DNA from 3 places in the Paenarthrobacter sp. 10L420 genome. Region 1 is predicted to be linked to each of the others. Evidence: riboswitches for the same ligand, from Rfam matches in the RefSeq annotation. Region 1 holds a riboswitch; each other region holds the start of a gene.
The links. Region 1 has a riboswitch for cyclic di-AMP ahead of AC1DD5_RS16725 (hypothetical protein). Riboswitches for the same ligand answer to the same signal wherever they lie in the genome.
Positions count from the first base shown of each region.

Region 2: linked by a shared signal. The riboswitch ahead of AC1DD5_RS16235 (aggregation-promoting factor C-terminal-like domain-containing protein) and the one ahead of AC1DD5_RS16725 (hypothetical protein) in region 1 are both predicted to bind cyclic di-AMP.
Region 3: linked by a shared signal. The riboswitch ahead of AC1DD5_RS24205 (NlpC/P60 family protein) and the one ahead of AC1DD5_RS16725 (hypothetical protein) in region 1 are both predicted to bind cyclic di-AMP.

Region 1 covers NZ_JBFTJK010000012.1:12,638-14,894, forward strand. Annotated here, with positions in the region: gene AC1DD5_RS16715 (ATP-dependent DNA ligase) at 1-680, opposite strand, end outside; gene AC1DD5_RS16720 (hypothetical protein) at 728-961, shown strand; cyclic di-AMP (ydaO/yuaA leader) riboswitch at 1,091-1,241, shown strand; gene AC1DD5_RS16725 (hypothetical protein) at 1,244-2,257, shown strand, end outside.
Region 2 covers NZ_JBFTJK010000011.1:84,165-86,421, forward strand. Annotated here, with positions in the region: gene AC1DD5_RS16230 (sensor histidine kinase) at 1-524, shown strand, start outside; cyclic di-AMP (ydaO/yuaA leader) riboswitch at 659-816, shown strand; gene AC1DD5_RS16235 (aggregation-promoting factor C-terminal-like domain-containing protein) at 822-1,652, shown strand; gene AC1DD5_RS16240 (MerR family transcriptional regulator) at 1,838-2,257, shown strand, end outside.
Region 3 covers NZ_JBFTJK010000031.1:18,701-20,957, forward strand. Annotated here, with positions in the region: gene AC1DD5_RS24200 (copper resistance CopC family protein) at 25-648, shown strand; cyclic di-AMP (ydaO/yuaA leader) riboswitch at 823-991, shown strand; gene AC1DD5_RS24205 (NlpC/P60 family protein) at 995-1,765, shown strand; gene AC1DD5_RS24210 (FAD-binding protein) at 1,853-2,257, opposite strand, start outside.

The sequences.
Region 1 (2,257 bases):
TTATACAGCCCGAGCAGCATCGACCCCACAACCTTTCCCGTTTTGTGCCAGCGGAATCCAGCCACCACACAGTCCGCGGTCCGTTCATGCTTGGTCTTGAACATGACGCGCTTATTCGGCTGGTACGTCCCTCCGAGCGGTTTGGAAAGTATGCCGTCGAGCCCAGCCCCCTCCAGCTTCACGAACCACTCCTGCGCTTGATCAAGTTCCGTCACCGCCGGCGTTACGTACACGGGCGCCTCAGCCCTGGCGAGCGCCTTCTCCAAGGCGGTTCGACGCTCGGAAAACGGCTTGTCCATGAGGTTCTCCCCGCCCAGGGCAAGGATGTCGAATCCGATGAAGGAGGACGGTGTCTTTTCGGCAAGCATCCGCACACGGCTATCGGCAGGATGGATGCGCTGCTGAAGGCCCTCGAAATCGAGCCTGCTGTCAGCTATGAGGACGATCTCGCCGTCGATCACGCATTTGTCCGGAAGGTTCTTCTGAAGGGCTTCCACCAACTCGGGAAAGTACCGCGTCATGGGACGTTCGTTGCGGCTGCCCAGGATGATCTCGTCACCATCTTTGAAAACGATGGTCCTGAACCCGTCCCACTTCGGCTCAAAGTGGCCTACATCAGGGATCGAAGGAACGGACTTGGCAAGCATGGGCGAAATGGGCGGCATCACTGGGAGGTCCATACGACTATGTTCTACCTGCCAGCCGCGGCGGAAGCTAGTCTTGGGCGATGGATATCTTGGCCGTTCTAGTGGCTGTACTGGCAGCACCTGCCCTCATTGCGGCCCTTTGGTTCTGGGTCTCGCGCCAGAACAGCAAGGGGAAAGTCCGGCGCGGCGCCGCGGGTGGGATCCTGGGCGTGACGGACGAAATTTTCCGACCCGAGACCCATTACGCACACCAAATCCAAAGGATCCAGCTCGAGTTGCCAGCCCCGGCTCCGGCCCCGGAGCCTAAGTCCTAACGGACCTTCGCGCTGGAAGGCGTCCCGCCCGTTACATTAATGTGACTTTACTATGGCGCTCATGTACGGTCTAAGAGCGACCCGTATCTCCGCTGGGCCGCTTCCGGGTTGACGCCGAGCTCTGCCGCAAACCGGGATCCGCCAGACTAGCGGCAGAGACGGGGGACCCAGAGTTCCCGGGCCTGATTTTCCATGGGCCCTTGGGGTGAAGCCGCCATGTGCGGCCGGACGGCCTCGTCCGAACCCGACAGCTAACCTCGCAGGCGTTGAGAGGCAACCACCATGTCCCCAACCATGGATCAGCCGCGCCGCGCCCAAATAGCGCGCGAGCGTACCCAACCAACCGGACGCCGTCGGGCCCAACCCAGCGGATCCTCCACCAGCACGCCGGAAGCAGAAACAGGTTTTACAAGCACGACGCCGGAACCCGCCACTGCTCCTGTTCCCACCCCTGCGGCACCCACCACGCGCGCAGCCGCTCGCGCGGCAGAGCGTGAACGGGCAGCCCAAGCTGTAATCGCTCCTGAAACAGCTCCGGCAGAAACAGCACCGGCGGACTCTGCCCCAGTAGACTCCGCTGCTCTGGAGCCGGCTACGGCTGCGATTCCAACAGTTCCGGCGCCCACGCCGCTCGCTCCCGAACCGGCTGCAGATCCCGAGCCCGCCACCGCTGCCATTCCAATGGTGGCTGCTGCTGCACCCACCCCCGCCGCGCACGAACCCGAGCCCGCCACCGCTGCCATTCCGATAGTGCAGGCGCCCACGCCCGGCACTGGGGATCCGGTCACAGCCGAAATTCCGACCGTTGCCGCCCCTCTTCCCACACCTGCGGCTCCGGCGTTCCCTGCTTCGCCGGCGGAGTCAAAGAGCCCTGCCCAGCTCGCGGCAGCCGCCACCGCCGCAGCTGGTCTCGCAAGCCGGAAAGCCCTTCGTGCCCAGGCATCCGGTAGCGGGACAGCCCCTTCCGCGACAACGGCTGCCGAGTCCCCGACGGGCGTTGCCCCCACGTTTGGAGCGTCGTCCTTCAGCCACGAACCACACGCAGTCCTCACCAAGGCCGCCTCGGTCAAGACAATGGGCCAGCGCATGGCAGTCGTCGCTGGGGCATTGGGCCTGGTATTGACCGTTGGCACCATGAGCCAGGCCTTCGAGCTTCCCTTCTTCGGGCAGGAAACACCGGCTCAGGAAGCCAGTGACGCAAAGACGGGTGGCGACAGCAGGCAGTCAACCTCGGCCACCCCCGCACCCAGCTCGTCCAGCTCCACTGCATCAGCTTCGTCGGCGACCAGCGAGGCC
Region 2 (2,257 bases), on a different contig from region 1:
CCCTGGTGGAGGACCTGTTGCTGTTGGCGCGGTTGGACGAAGGCCAGCCATTGAAGGTCACGGATGTGGACCTTACCCAGTTGGTGATCGAGACCGTCAGCGACGAAAAGGTGATGGCACCGGATCACATCTGGAAGCTCCAACTCCCCGACGAGCCCATCACGGTACGCGGGGACGCAACCCAGCTGCATCAGGTGCTGGCCAATCTCCTGTCCAACGCCCGCAAACACACCGATCCAGGTACCACAGTGATCACTGGCGTCGTGCTCTCCGCGGACGGTACCGCGGTGGTCACGGTCACTGACAACGGGGCTGGCATTCCGCCTGAATTCCAGGGCCATGTTTTCTCGCGTTTTGCCCGCGCTGACGCCGCGAGATCAGGCTCTGAAGGAACCTCCGGATTGGGCTTGTCAATCGTCGAATCAATCGTCCAAGCGCACGGCGGAAGCGTGGCAGTAACGTCCAAGCCGGGGTGCACCGAGTTCATTCTGAGACTCCCGTCAGTTTCGAACGAACACGTATAACGAATCAGGCAACATGACGCGCCGTGACCGTGATCTCTGTTACCCAAATGTGACTTAAGCCGAAACCTCCTGTACCTTCGAAAGGGTGGGTCGCCCATAGTTGGCCCACACCCGGGATGCGCCGAGCTCTGCCACTTCCCGGAGTTCCGTTCTCATTCGAGGCAGAGACGGGGGACCCAGAGTCTCCGGGCACAGTACTTTCCTTGCCCTTGGGGTGAAGCCGCAGCTACGCGCGCGGCCGGATGACCTCATCCGAACCCGACAGCTAACTCCGCAGGCGCTGAGAGGTAATCACACATGTCTGAATTCAACGATCAGACGCGCCCTTCCGCGCGTCACCGTGACGAACACAACGCTCCCCTGACCAAATCGCAGTCTGTTCTGAAGACCGCTGCCCGCCGCGGCAAGACCGGTCAGCGCATGTCCGTTGTTGCAGGAGTCGTTGCCGCAGCATTGGGCGTCGCATCGCTTGGCCAGGCCGCAAACGCCGCATTCAACCTCCCGGAAACGAGCCAGGCATCCGAGACGCAAGCCACGGCCCAGGTCAGCAACAAATCAGCGGAAATCTCTGCGTCCCTGGATGCTGCTGCCAAGAAGGGCGCCGGCGATAGGGCCGCTGCAGATCAGGCAGCAGCAGCTGCACAGGCCGCTGCCGAGAAGGCTGCCGCTGAGAAGGCTGCGGCCGAAAAAGCCGCCGCCGACCAGGCAGCAGCCGCACAAGCCGCCGCCGAAAAGGCTGCCGCTGATGCAGCCGCCAAGCAGGCTGCCGATGCCGCCGCTGCTGCAGCCGCAGCCGCAGCAGCTGTTCCCAAGGCCGTGGACGATCCCGCTGCTGCCAAAGCTTACGCCGCCAGCATCCTCGCCAGCTACGGCTGGGGTCCGGGTGAAATGACTGCCCTGAACACACTGTGGGAGAAGGAATCCAACTGGCGGACCACCGCGACCAACGCGTCCAGTGGCGCCTACGGAATCGTGCAGTCTCTGCCAGCTTCCAAGATGGCAACTGCCGGCGCCGACTGGGAGACCAACTACCAAACCCAGATCAAGTGGGGCCTGAACTACATCAAGGAACGCTACGGCTCCCCCTCGGCCGCCCTCGCCTTCCACTTGGCCAACAACTGGTACTAAGCCAACTCAATAAGCAGGTTTGAGCCCACCCCAGCGGGCTCAAACGTGCAGGGCCTGATTACCGCCCCGTTTTCCGCCGTTCGCAGCAGTGATTACTGCAGCTGACAGCGGGAACGGGGCGGTTTTCGCGTTTCAGGTGGCGACGGCTTGCACCTCACGTAACGTCAGGACTTAGCGTTGTGCCCATGACGGGAACAACAGGAACCGGACCGTGGAGCATCGGTGAACTGGCCACAGCATGTGGCGTCAGCGTGCGGACGCTCCACCACTACGACGAGATCGGGCTGCTGTCCGCAAGCCAAAGGACATCATCTGGTCATCGCCGGTATTCGGAGAGCGACCTGCGCCGCCTATACCGGATCAGATCGCTTCAGATGCTGGGGCTTCCGCTCGCTGCCATCGGCAAGGCGCTGCAAACGCCCGAGGATGATCTGGAGTCCCTTCGAGACCTCCTCCAACAGCAGCTGGTCCATGTGCAGGAGCATGCCCAGCAACTCCAAGCGCTCCAAAACCGTTTGGGCGAGCTGTTGTCACGCATGGACGGACACGCCATGCCCACCCCTGAACAATTCATGTCAACGTTGGAGATGATTACCGTGCTCGAA
Region 3 (2,257 bases), on a different contig from region 1:
GCCAACACTAGGAGAAACCGCCCCATGCGTACCATCCGCCCGCTTCTGGCCGCCGTCGTAGCCGCTATTGCGTTCGCTTCCGCGTTGCTGCTGGGCGCCGCTCCGGCCTCCGCGCACGACGTCGCCGAATCAACAACTCCGGCCAACGGTGCGCGGGTAGCTGAAGTGCCGGCGTCGGTGTCGATCACGTTCAACAACCGGCCACTGGCCATCGGTTCGGGCGTAACTGTCACCGCTGGGGGCGAAAACTGGGCAGATGGCGCAGTGGAGATCATCGACAACATGGCTGTCCAGAAGCTGCGTCCGGGCGCTCCGGCTGGCGAATACACGGTGGTGTGGCGCGTGGTCAGTTCAGACTCCCACCCGATTGAGGGAACCTTCAAGTTCACTGTTTCCGGAACAAGCACGACGACGGCGAGCGGCTCAGCAGGCGCCTCCCCATCGGCTTCGGCGGCTGTTCCGACGGCGGGGACGGCAGCGCCCGGTACCGAAAATAGTGAGCCCGCTCCGGCAGTTTCCCAACCCTTCCCCTGGAGCATTGTTGGCCTCGCCGTCGTGGCAATCGGTCTCGTGATCTTCCTCGCTGTTACAGCCCGGAAGAAGCTGGCGGCTCCGAACGAGCCGGATGACGAAAATTCCGCGGAATAACGGGGTTTTCTACATACTTGCGAAGATCTCGAAACGGTCACTGCGACACGCCAAAAACGAACTGCTCGTTACGTAAATGTGACTTTGAAGTGATCTTCCCGTACGGTTGTACTTGTGCCTGTTCCACGTAACGGGCATTTCCGGGCTGATTGCCTAGCTCTGCCACAGTCCGGAATCCGTTCGCAGACAAACCTACGGCAGAGACGGGGAACCCATTTTGGCCCGCTTTCAGAGCGCGCCTTGGGGTGAAGTCACGAAGCTTCCGCTGCACAGCGGGGGATAGTGGCCGGGTGACTCCCATCCGAATCCGACAGCTAACCTCGCAGGCATCGGGAGAGGCTCTTTCATGTCTTCACGCATTCTTCGCGGCCGTCGTAAGGCGGACAGCGTACGTCCTAATCCGTTCATTTCCATCTCCAAGGCTGTTGCCAGCAACGCATCCGGCGCAGGTCGCCAAGCCGCTGTCATCGCAGCAGCTTCAGGCCTCGTCCTGACAGGCTCCATTGCTGCCCACGCAGCAGAGACCCCTGTTCAGCGCGACTCCAGCCCTGCTACGGTCGCCGAGACCGTCACTGAGGGTCCCACCAAGGTTGTTACGGCCGCCTCCACGGCCACGATCAACTTCGAGCGCCCTGCGGTTGCTTCCGTTGCGGCTCCCGTTATTGAAAAGCCGGCACCCGTTGCTCCGGCTCCGGTTGCCAAGCAGGCCCCAGCAGCGGCCACTGTCAAGGCCGCCGCAACTACTACGGCTACCGCTCCGGTGGCAGCCGCGCCTGCTGCTGCGGCTCCGGCTGTTGGTGGCGTCAACGCCGCTATGGTTGCCTCGGCTTACGCCCAGATCGGCATCATGCAGGATTGCACCGCCATGGTGGAACGGGCCCTCGGCTCCGCAGGCATCCCGGTTGGCGACCTCGCACCCATGCAGTTCCTGAACTACGGCAAGGTTGTCAGCGACCCCCAGCCCGGTGACATGATCGTCCAGTCCGGCCACGTAGCCATCTACATCGGCAACGGCCAGGCCATCAGCGGTGGCATCAACGGCAACCAGACGGGCATCCACCCGATCAGCTGGCTCACCGCAACCGGCCCCATCACGTACGTACGCGCTGGCGCCTAAGCTTCACGCTCCAACTCAAAAGGCCGGTGCCTTCGAGGACTAACGTCTTCGGAGGCACCGGCCTTCTGAGTTAACTTTTGTTCGTTTCTAAGCCAGGGCGATGCCCGGCGAAGCTGGTAGAGCCACCTTGGCTGAGATTGCTTGCCCTACTGCCTTGGCTTGCCGGAGTACTTCCTTGGGCGTGGGTGTAATGAGTTCCCCCACGCCTACCAAGTGCATTCCCACGGCACGCATGGCTGCCACGAGGTTCTGGCCTATGGCGATTCCCAAGTCCGTAAGCATTCGGCGCAGTTGGCTCTGGGCGCAGCGCGTCACCACGATGTGGTCGGCCAGAAGAACTCCTGTGGCTGTATGCACGGCCCATTGCCGTGGGGTGGATTCAAGCGGGCCGTAAACGCCCAGCCCAGCCCTCTGGCTGGCCGTGTTCAGGCTTGCTGCGAGTCCATATCCAAGCTGCTGGGACGAGTCGCCGCCCAGGAAGTCCAGACGAAC